Regions from separate parts of the Enterobacter sp. ECC-219 genome, predicted to be linked through region 1. Evidence: predicted binding sites of a transcription regulator. Region 1 holds the regulator's gene; the other holds the start of a gene.
The links. Region 1 encodes PurR, which represses purine synthesis genes. Its sites were predicted from a motif close to CANGCAAACGTTTGCNTG; they were not measured.
Positions count from the first base shown of each region.

Region 1 (5,683 bases):
GGCATAAAGCAAAATGCACGAAGGTGACGAAACTGGCGGATGTGCATAAAGTGCGTGTGCAAAAAGCGCAAAAAACCGCGATGAATAAGCTGATGGGACAGATTGGCAAACCTTATCGCTGGGGCGGCAGCTCGCCGCGCACCGGTTTCGACTGCAGCGGCCTCGTCTATTACGCCTATAAAGATCTGGTTAAATTCCGTATTCCGCGTACCGCCAACGAGATGTATCACCTGCGCGATGCGTCACCGGTTAACCGCGGGGAGCTGGAAAACGGCGATTTGGTCTTCTTCCGTACCCAGGGTCGCGGCACGGCTGACCACGTCGGCGTCTACGTCGGCAACGGGAAATTCATCCAGTCACCGCGCAGCGGCCAGGATATTCAGATCACCTCGCTCAGTGAAGACTACTGGATGCGCCACTACGTCGGCGCGCGTCGCGTGATGACGCCAAAAACCATTCGCTAATCCCTGCCCTGCCACATCCGTGGCAGGGTAAGTTCCTCTTTTGCATACCCTTTCAATTTGCTATCCTGTCCCTGTTGTCTGTGTGGTTATTGGCAACGCAAAATACAATAAGGAGAGAAGCAATGTCGTTCGAATTACCTGCACTACCGTATGCAAAAGACGCCCTGGCACCGCACATTTCAGCGGAAACCCTGGAATATCATTACGGCAAACATCACCAGACGTACGTCACCAACCTGAACAACCTGATCAAGGGCACCGATTTCGAAGGCAAAACGCTGGAAGAGATCGTTCGCAGCTCGGAGGGTGGCGTTTTTAACAACGCGGCTCAGGTGTGGAACCACACCTTCTACTGGCACTGCCTGGCACCCAATGCCGGTGGCGAACCTGCCGGTGAGCTGGCGGCCGCGATTAACGCCGCTTTTGGCAGCTTCGCCGAGTTTAAGACGAAGTTTACCGATGCAGCCATCAAGAACTTCGGTTCTGGCTGGACGTGGCTGGTAAAAGAGGCGGATGGCAAACTGGCTATCGTGTCCACGTCTAACGCGGGCACCCCGCTGACCACCAGCGCTACGCCGCTGATGACCGTGGACGTGTGGGAACACGCTTACTACATTGATTACCGCAACGCGCGCCCGAACTACCTGGAACACTTCTGGGCGCTGGTTAACTGGGAATTTGTCGCGAAGAATTTCGCCGCGTAAAAGACACGCAGAAGGGTTCGCCCTTCTGCGTTTTTGCTTATTCCGCCGTGCAAACGGCTTCAGGCTGTTTACGGCCGGACATCATTACCAGCAGCAGGCCGAGCGCTGCAATAATGGCCCCCATCACCGGCACAAAACTGTACCCCAGACCACCTGAAATCACGGCACCTCCGGCAGCTGCGCCCAGCGCATTGCCGAGATTGAACGCCCCGATATTCACGGAAGACGAGAGGCCCGGCGCCTCATGGGCGACACGCATCACGCGCATCTGCAGCGGCGGCACCACGGCAAAGGTTGCGGCCCCCCAGACGACCATCGCAATCGCCGCTCCGAACTCATTACGCGCCAGCCACGGGATAGCAACCATAATGACAATCAGCAGGGTTAAGAAGCCTTTCAGCGTCCCGCTCACGGAACGGTCAGCAAATTTCCCGCCGAGATAGTTGCCGATCGAGAAGCCGACGCCAATCAGCACCAGCATCGCGGTAACGAAAAGAGGCGTTGCGTGGGTGATATCGTGCAGCACCGGTGAAATATAGGTGTAGAGGGTAAACATCGCCCCTGCCCCCAGCACCGTGGTGAGCAGCGCGGAGAGCACCTGCGGGCGCATCAGCACCGCCAGCTCTTTACGCACTTCCGGACGTTCTCCTGCTCTTCCTTTCGGCAGAGAGAAGAACAACGCCACCATTGCGACCACGCCCAGCCCGGCCGTCGCCAGGAAGGACATACGCCAGCCGATCGCTTCCCCCAGCCAGGTTGCCGCCGGCACCCCGCCAATGTTGGCAATCGTCAGCCCCATAAACATGGTCGCTACAGCGCTTGCCTGCTTGTGTTTTGGCACTACGCTTGCGGCCACGACCGAGCCCAGCCCAAAGAACGCGCCGTGGTTCAGGCTGGTCAGAATGCGCGACAGCATCAGGGTGGTGTAGTCCGGCGAAATGGCCGAAAGCACGTTGCCCAGAGTGAAAATCGCCATCAGGAAAATCAGCGCATTGCGGCGCGCCCGGTGAGAAAGCAGAAGCGTCATCAGCGGCGCCCCCACCATCACGCCGATGGCGTAGGCGCTGATTAACATGCCTGCCGCAGGGATCGAGACGTCTACGCCCCGGGCAATAACAGGCAGTAACCCCATCGGGGAGAATTCAGTGGTGCCAATCCCAAAAGCGCCAATCGCCAGGGCCAGCAGGGGAAAATTGATTTTCATGCGTCAACTCCGGATGCCGTGTCATGTGGTGACACAGAACAAAGAAGCGGAAAGCATGACATCAATCACAAAAAATGAGAAGTTAACAAAATGGCAAAAGATTTTTGCCAGAGAAGTAACAATCGCGGCGATGGGGAGGGAGAAGGCTCTCCCTCCGCGTAAATCAGTGCAGCGCAGCCGTCAGACCGGCCGCGACAATCAGAGCCAGCACAACAACGGTGGTGAACAGCGAAAACTTCAGATCGGAACTCATCAATTTTTCTCCTTTTAATCCCCCCACGAAAAGTGAGCTTGCTCATTTTTGCACAGATTCCGTCAAAAATCTTCCTGGATTTATACTGATAACCACTTTACCTCTTCCCCTTTTCATCAAGATAGGCCAAAATTCCACGCTAAATTTATTAGCGTACCGGCCATTGACCCCCTCCTGACGTCCCGTGTCGTTTTCCTGGCGTGCCGCAATCCAAAATTGCGTGATAAGGGTGAGAGAAGGCAAACGTTTACCTTCAAGTTTTTCAGGAGCTTAGGATATGGTCTGGAGTGACATTTAATGGCAACAATTAAAGACGTAGCAAAACGCGCAAACGTTTCCACTACAACCGTATCACATGTAATTAACAAAACCCGCTTCGTGGCGGAAGAGACGCGCAACGCGGTCTGGGCAGCGATCAAAGAGCTGCACTATTCGCCAAGCGCGGTTGCGCGCAGCCTCAAGGTCAATCACACCAAGTCCATTGGATTACTGGCGACCAGCAGTGAAGCGGCCTATTTTGCCGAGATCATTGAAGCGGTGGAGAAAAACTGCTTCCAGAAAGGCTATACCCTGATTCTCGGCAACGCATGGAACAGCATTGAAAAACAGCGCGCCTACCTGTCGATGATGGCGCAAAAGCGCGTGGATGGCCTGCTGGTAATGTGTTCCGAGTACCCGGAATCCGTGCTGTCGATGCTGGAAGAGTATCGCCATATTCCGATGGTGGTGATGGACTGGGGCGAAGCGCGCGCGGATTTCACCGATTCGGTTATCGATAACGCCTTTGAGGGCGGCTATATGGCCGGCCGTTATCTGATTGAGCGCGGCCATCGCGAGATTGGCGTGATCCCGGGTCCGCTGGAGCGCAACACCGGCGCGGGCCGTCTGGCCGGCTTTATGAAAGCGATGGAAGAAGCGCTGATTACCGTGCCGGAAAATTGGATCGTGCAGGGCGACTTTGAGCCGGAATCAGGCTACCGCGCGATGCAGCAGATCGTCTCCCAGCCGCACCGCCCGACCGCCGTCTTCTGCGGGGGGGACATCATGGCGATGGGCGCCCTCTGTGCGGCCGATGAGCTGGGTCTGCGCGTCCCGCAGGACATCTCCGTGATCGGGTATGACAACGTGCGCAACGCGCGCTTCTTCACGCCAGCGTTGACCACCATTCACCAGCCGAAAGATTCGCTGGGTGAAACCGCCTTCAATATGCTGCTGGACAGGATCGTCAACAAACGTGAAGAGTCGCAGTCCATTGAAGTTCACCCTCGCCTTATCGAACGCCGTTCCGTTGCGGATGGCCCGTTCCGCGACTACCGTCGTTAATCTCATTGCGGAGCCAGTCAGGCTGGCTCCCTCAGCCACTCCCGGTTAAGCGTTTCGCTGTCCCCCAGATAATCCAGAAGCCAGGCCATCGCCGGCGAAACATCATTTTGTTGCCAGGTGAGGCAGCAGGCCGCATCCGGGAACGGATTCTCCAGGGCCAGCTCAACCCACTCACCGGTGTCGATTCGCGGTCGCGCAAAATGAACGGGTACCATCGCGACGCAGAGCCCGGCGCTGAGGCACGTCGCCGACGATTCCCAGTCAGGGGCCACCACCCGCCGCTGGTTGTCCAAAAGCCAGGTGATACGCTTGGGCAGCGAGCGGGAGGTATCCTCCAGCACCAGCGACGGCCAGCCGCGCAGCGTATCATCGCTCAGCGGCCCTCCCATCTTCGCCAGCGGATGATCGCTTGCCACCACGCATTTCCAGCTCAGCATACCCATATCGCGAAAGGCGTAACGCCCCCCGACCGGGATCGCCTGCGTGGCCCCAATGGCCATCTCTGCCCTGCCGTCCGCCAGCGCATCCCAGACGCCGTTGAACACCTCCTGCGAAACCCACAGTTCGACGTCAGAAAAATGACGGTAGAAATCGACAATCATCTGCCGGGTGCGCTCGGGCTTAACGATGTTATCCACCGCAATGGAAAGGTGTCCCCGCCAGCCGTTCGCGATCTGCTGGCACTGCTCGCGGGTGATCTGCATTTTTTTGATAACAGAACGCCCTTCCTTCAAAAACCACGCCCCTGCAGGCGTTAATTCCACATCACGATGCCGCCGTTCAAACAGCGGTACCGCCAGCCACTCCTCAAGCTGACGTACGGTATAGCTGATAGCCGAAGGGACGCGATGTAGCTCCTGCGCCGCCCCGCTAAAGCTGCCGTTACGCGCGACAGCATCGACCACTTCAAGAGAATAATCTGACCACATTTTCTGCCTGCAAAAAATTTGAATGCACCCGCCAAATATTAGCGTTTCACAAGCGGCTTTGCACTCCCTACACTCAGCGCCAACGTATACCTGCCTCCTCAGGAGAATAAAACAGTGCAACCCAGGAAAGGTTTTTTAGTCTGGCTCGGCGGCTTAAGCGTGCTGGGCTTTTTGGCCACCGATATGTACCTGCCGGCTTTCGCCGCCATGCAGGAAGATTTGCAAACCCCTGCTGCCGCCATCAGCGCCAGCCTGAGCCTGTTCCTTGCCGGTTTTGCCTTCGCGCAGCTGCTCTGGGGACCGCTTTCGGATCGCTTTGGCCGTAAACCGGTACTGCTGCTGGGTCTGGCCATTTTTGCCGTGGGCTGTCTGGGGATGCTATGGGTGCGCGATGCCACCTGGCTGCTGGCACTGCGGTTTGTTCAGGCGGTCGGCGTCTGTGCCGCTGCCGTGACCTGGCAGGCGCTTGTCACCGACTACTACCCGGCAAACCGCACCAACCGTATTTTCGCCACCATTATGCCGCTGGTAGGGCTTTCACCTGCCCTTGCTCCGCTGCTGGGTAGTTGGATCCTCGCGCACTTTGACTGGCAGGCCATCTTTGCCACGCTGTTTGCCATCACGCTGGTGCTGATGCTGCCGGCATTCGCCCTCAAGCCCGCGCATAAAAAAGAGGTGCACGCAGACGCGAAGCCGATCACCTTCACTTCCTTGCTCAGCACCAAAGCGTATCGCGGCAACGTTCTGATCTATGCCGCCTGCTCGGCAAGCTTCTTCGCGTGGCTCACCGGTTCGCCGTTCATTCT
Region 1 covers NZ_CP143680.1:2,771,524-2,777,206, reverse strand. Annotated here, with positions in the region: gene V1603_RS13200 (C40 family peptidase) at 1-464, shown strand, start outside; gene sodB (superoxide dismutase [Fe]) at 587-1,168, shown strand; gene V1603_RS13190 (MFS transporter) at 1,206-2,372, opposite strand; gene V1603_RS13185 (YnhF family membrane protein) at 2,536-2,625, opposite strand; gene purR (HTH-type transcriptional repressor PurR) at 2,923-3,948, shown strand; gene punR (DNA-binding transcriptional activator PunR) at 3,966-4,877, opposite strand; gene punC (purine nucleoside transporter PunC) at 4,992-5,683, shown strand, end outside.

Region 2 (5,683 bases), 1.7 Mb from region 1:
TCTCCAGCAGATAGCCGACCAGGCTAATCTGATACTTACGAATATTTTCCACGTAGGCGTAGGCTTCATGTCCGCGCGCGTAGCCATACGTCAGCTTGTTATACCATGGCTTCTGGCTCAGCAGCGGCAGGCGCTGTTTGACGTCTGACCAGCTGTCCGGGTTCCCCTTCGTTTTCGCCGTCAGAGCCCGCGCGTCAAGCATGTGCGCATAGCCCATGTTGTAGGCCGCCAGTGCGAACCAGATCCGCTCTTCTTCCGGCACCGTTTCCGGCACTTTAGCCATCATATCCTGCAGGTAGCGCGCCCCGCCGCTGATGCTCTGTTCCGCATCGGTACGATCATTCACGCCCAGGCTCAGCGCGGTATTTTTGGTTAACATCATTAACCCACGCACACCCGTGGGGGAAGTCGCCTGGGTGTCCCAGTGGGACTCCTGGTACGAGATCGCCGCCAGCAGTTTCCAGTCAATTTCCTGGGCGTATTTTTCAAATAACGGCTGAAGGTCCGGCAGGACGCTGTCTACCGCGCGCAGGAAGCTGCGGGTATCAACGTAATCGAAGTCATCCCCGTGGCCGAGGTACTTCTCCTCAAGGCGCGCCAGCGTGCCGTCTTCATTTATGGTGTTATAGAAATCCAGCATGGCCGCAGAGAGGGTCTGATCGTCATCCAGATGGGTAAACCAGGTAACGGGCTGTTCGTCCGTCACGTCCAGCGCCACGGCGATTTCTGGATGCACCCGCTGGAAAAGGCTGATCGCCACCGAATCGGCAATGGTGTAGGGCAGTTTCTGATCTTTGACTTGCTCCAGCAGCGCCGTCGTGCCGAGTTTGGGATCGACCGTCCAGCTCAGATCGGGGTATTTCTTCTCCTTAAGCTCGCGCAGATCGTCAATCACCACATGGCCGGGCGCAATCGCCAGCTGTTGTGCGTTGATCGAGGCAAGCGTACGCGGGCGCAGGCTCCCGACGCGATAGACCAGCTGCTGGGAAACGGAGTAGTAGGTCGGGCCTGGCTGGTAGTTCTTGCTGCGCTCGCTGTTATAGACCAGACCGGCGGCAAGGATATCGGCATCGTCGTTATCGAGGTCGTCAAACAGCTGGTTGATGTTCTGACGAACGGTAATTTTAAGCTTCACGCCCAGATAATCGGCGAACTGCTGCGCCAGCTCATAATCCAGACCAATAATTTTGCCGTTAATGTCGCTGTAAATCAGCGGAGAGTTGAGGGTACTGACGCGCAGTTCCCCCCGCTCCTGAATGGCGGCGATACGGTTTTCGGCTTTGCCGAACCAGGGGATGGAAGGCCAGAGGGCCACTGCCAGCAGCAACGTTACAATGCCGATGAGCAGATAATTAATCTTTAATTTTTTCAATTAGTTAATTCTCTGCGACGCCGGATGCCTCAGTCTGCTGTAGCCATGTTAACAATAAGGTTTGCCATTGAATGAGCGGCATTTTGCGTAAACTTGCGCCACTTGGCAACCAATTAGAGAGACAGGTCACATCTATTGCTAAACATCTTCGCAAATTTTATTTCGACGCAAACGGTTTCGTCGACGCTCAGGATTCTCTATAATGACGCCCGTTTTCCCCCCTTGCGCACACTGTAAGCGCCCCGGCGCTTCGAAGACGAGAGACTTATGATGGAAATTCTGCGTGGTTCGCCTGCACTGTCTGCCTTCCGTATTACCAAACTGCTGGCACGTTTTCAGGCGGCCGACCTTCCGGTAAGCAATATTTACGCTGAGTATGTCCATTTTGCTGACCTGAATGCCCCCCTGAATGCAGAGGAGCGCGTACAGCTGGAACGCCTGCTCAAGTATGGTCCAAATCTGAGCAGCCATACGCCAACCGGCAAACTGATCCTTGCGACGCCGCGTCCGGGTACCATCTCCCCCTGGTCTTCCAAAGCTACCGACATCGCCCACAACTGCGGCCTGAGCCAGATTAACCGTCTGGAGCGCGGCGTGGCGTACTATGTTGAAGCCTCTACCCTGAGCGACGCGCAGTGGCAGGCGGTTGCGGCTGAACTGCACGATCGCATGATGGAGAGCGTGTTTGCCTCTCTCGATGACGCGCAGAAGCTTTTCTCCCACCATCAGCCTGCGCCGGTACAGAGCGTGGATCTGCTGGGGCAGGGCCGTCAGGCGCTGATTGACGCCAACCTGCGTCTCGGCCTGGCGCTGGCAGAAGACGAAATCGACTACCTGCAGGATGCGTTTATTAAGCTCAACCGTAACCCGAACGATATCGAACTCTATATGTTCGCGCAGGCTAACTCTGAGCACTGCCGCCACAAAATTTTCAACGCCGACTGGATTATTGACGGCGAACAGCAGCCGAAGTCGCTGTTCAAAATGATCAAAAACACCATGGAGCAAACCCCTGACCACGTGCTGTCTGCCTACAAAGACAACGCCGCTGTGATGGAAGGTTCCGAGGTGGGCCGCTTCTTTGCCGATCGCGAAGCAGGGCGCTATGACTTCCACCAGGAGCCTGCGCATATCCTGATGAAAGTGGAAACCCACAACCACCCGACCGCAATCTCTCCGTGGCCGGGGGCGGCGACCGGCTCCGGCGGTGAAATCCGTGACGAAGGGGCGACCGGTCGTGGTGCAAAACCCAAAGCGGGTCTGGTCGGTTTCTCCGTATCCAACCTGCGTATCCCGGGCTTTGAACAGCCGTGGGAAGAAGATTTCGGCAAGCCAGAGCGCATTGTCACCGCGCTGGATATCATGACCGAAGGCCCGCTGGGCGGGGCAGCGTTCAACAACGAATTTGGCCGTCCGGCGCTGAACGGTTACTTCCGTACCTATGAAGAGAAAGTGGACAGCCACAACGGCGAAGAGCTGCGCGGCTACCACAAACCGATCATGCTGGCGGGCGGGATCGGCAACATTCGTGCCGATCACGTGCAGAAAGGCGAGATCGTCGTCGGCGCGAAGCTGATCGTGCTGGGCGGCCCGGCCATGAACATCGGTCTGGGCGGCGGCGCGGCCTCCTCTATGGCCTCCGGCCAGTCTGACGCGGATCTCGATTTCGCGTCCGTGCAGCGCGACAACCCTGAAATGGAGCGTCGCTGCCAGGAAGTGATCGACCGCTGCTGGCAGCTGGGCGATGCCAACCCGATTCTGTTCATCCACGACGTGGGCGCGGGTGGCCTGTCAAACGCCATGCCTGAGCTGGTGAGCGATGGCGGCCGCGGCGGACGCTTCAACCTGCGCGATATCCTGAGCGATGAGCCGGGCATGAGCCCGCTGGAAATCTGGTGTAACGAATCCCAGGAGCGCTACGTGCTGGCGGTTGCGGCCGATCAGCTGCCGCTGTTTGACGAGCTGTGCCGCCGCGAGCGCGCGCCGTATGCCGTCATCGGTGAAGCGACCGAAGAGCAGCACCTTTCCTTAAGCGACACCCACTTTGACAACCAGCCGATCGATCTGCCGCTCGACGTGCTGCTCGGTAAAACGCCGAAGATGACCCGCGACGTAACAACCCGCAAAGCGGCGGGCAAAGCGCTGGATCGTCAGGGCATCACCGTGGCAGAAGCGGTCAACCGCGTGCTGCACCTGCCTGCTGTGGCGGAGAAAACCTTCCTGGTGACCATCGGCGACCGTACCGTGACCGGTATGGTCTCCCGCGACCAGATGGTCGGCCCGTGGCAGATCCCGGTCGCTAACTGCGCCGTGACCACCGCGAGCCTCGACAGCTACTACGGCGAAGCGATGGCTCTCGGCGAACGCACCCCGGTGGCGCTGCTGGACTTCGCCGCCTCTGCCCGTCTGGCGGTCGGTGAAGCGCTGACCAACATTGCCGCGACGCAGATTGGCGACATCAAACGTATCAAGCTTTCCGCGAACTGGATGGCCGCTGCCGGCCACCCTGGCGAAGACGCGGGCCTGTATGAAGCCGTGAAAGCGGTGGGTGAGGAGCTGTGTCCAGCCCTCGGCCTGACCATTCCGGTGGGTAAAGACTCCATGTCGATGAAAACCCGCTGGCAGGAAGGTAACGAGCAGCGCGAGATGACCTCTCCGCTGTCGCTGGTGATCACCGCGTTTGCCCGCGTGGAAGACGTGCGCCACACCGTTACGCCGCAACTGGCCACCGAAGACAACGCCCTGCTGCTGATTGACCTGGGCAAAGGCCACAATGCGCTGGGCGCCACCGCGCTGGCGCAGGTTTACCGTCAGCTCGGCGACAAGCCAGCCGACGTGCGCGACGTGGCGCAGCTGAAAGGCTTCTACGACGCGATTCAGGCGCTGGTGGCGCAGCGCAAGCTGCTGGCCTACCACGACCGCTCCGACGGCGGCCTGCTGGTGACGCTGGCAGAGATGGCCTTCACCGGTCACTGTGGCGTGGAAGCGAACATTGCCACGCTTGGCGAAGACCGCCTGGCGGCGCTGTTTAACGAAGAGCTGGGCGCGGTGATTCAGGTTCGCGCGGCAGACCGCGATGCAGTTGAAGCGCTGCTGGCGCAGCATGGCCTGGCTGACTGCGTGCACTATCTGGGTAAAGCCGTTCAGGGTGACCGCTTCGTCATTGAAGCTGACGGTCACGCCGTGTTCAGCGAAAGCCGCACCACGCTGCGCATGTGGTGGGCGGAAACCACCTGGCAGATGCAGCGCCTGCGTGATAACCCGGAATGTGCCGATCAGGAGCACAATGCGAAGGCTAACGACAACGATCCAGGCCTGAACGTGAAGCTCACCTTCGACATCAATGAAGATATTGCCGCGCCGTACATTGCGACCGGCGCGCGCCCGAAAGTGGCCGTTCTGCGCGAGCAGGGCGTTAACTCCCACGTTGAGATGGCGGCAGCCTTCCACCGCGCGGGCTTTGACGCTATCGACGTCCACATGAGCGACTTGCTGGCCGGACGTACCGGTCTGGAAGATTTCCATGCGCTGGTGGCGTGCGGCGGTTTCTCCTACGGGGACGTGCTGGGCGCGGGTGAAGGCTGGGCGAAGTCCATTCTGTTCAACAGCCGCGTGCGCGATGAGTTCGAAACCTTCTTCCACCGTCCGCAAACGCTGGCGCTGGGCGTGTGCAACGGCTGCCAGATGATGTCTAACCTGCGCGAACTGATCCCAGGCAGCGAAGCCTGGCCGCGCTTTGTGCGTAACCAGTCAGACCGCTTTGAGGCGCGCTTCAGCCTGGTAGAAGTGACTCAGAGCCCGTCTCTGCTGCTGCAGGGGATGGTCGGGTCGCAGATGCCAATCGCCGTTTCCCACGGTGAAGGCCAGGTAGAGGTGCGTGATGCTGCGCATCTGGCTCAGCTGGAGAGCAAAGGCCTGGTGGCGCTGCGCTTTGTCGATAACTTCGGCAAGGTCACGGAAACCTATCCGGCTAACCCGAACGGCTCCGTCAACGGTATTACGGCGGTGACCAGCGAAAGCGGCCGCGCGACTATTATGATGCCGCACCCGGAGCGCGTGTTCCGTACCGTGAGCAACTCCTGGCATCCGGAAAACTGGGGCGAGGACAGCCCGTGGATGCGCATCTTCCGCAACGCGCGTAAACAGCTGGGTTAAGAAATAAAGCAGGTACTTCGCAGGCCCGGTAAGCGGTAGCGCCACCGGGCTTTTTTATGCGTGTCGCAAAATTGCGACAAAGAGGGTACATGACTGTCTCTAAAAGGAGACATATAACTCATTGATTTATATATAGCAGTAAAGGTTCCCATTAAG
Region 2 covers NZ_CP143680.1:4,451,838-4,457,520, reverse strand. Annotated here, with positions in the region: gene mltF (membrane-bound lytic murein transglycosylase MltF) at 1-1,372, opposite strand, end outside; gene purL (phosphoribosylformylglycinamidine synthase) at 1,640-5,527, shown strand.
Region 2: a site for PurR is predicted at 1,537-1,554, ahead of purL (phosphoribosylformylglycinamidine synthase). Genes of this name have one in related genera too.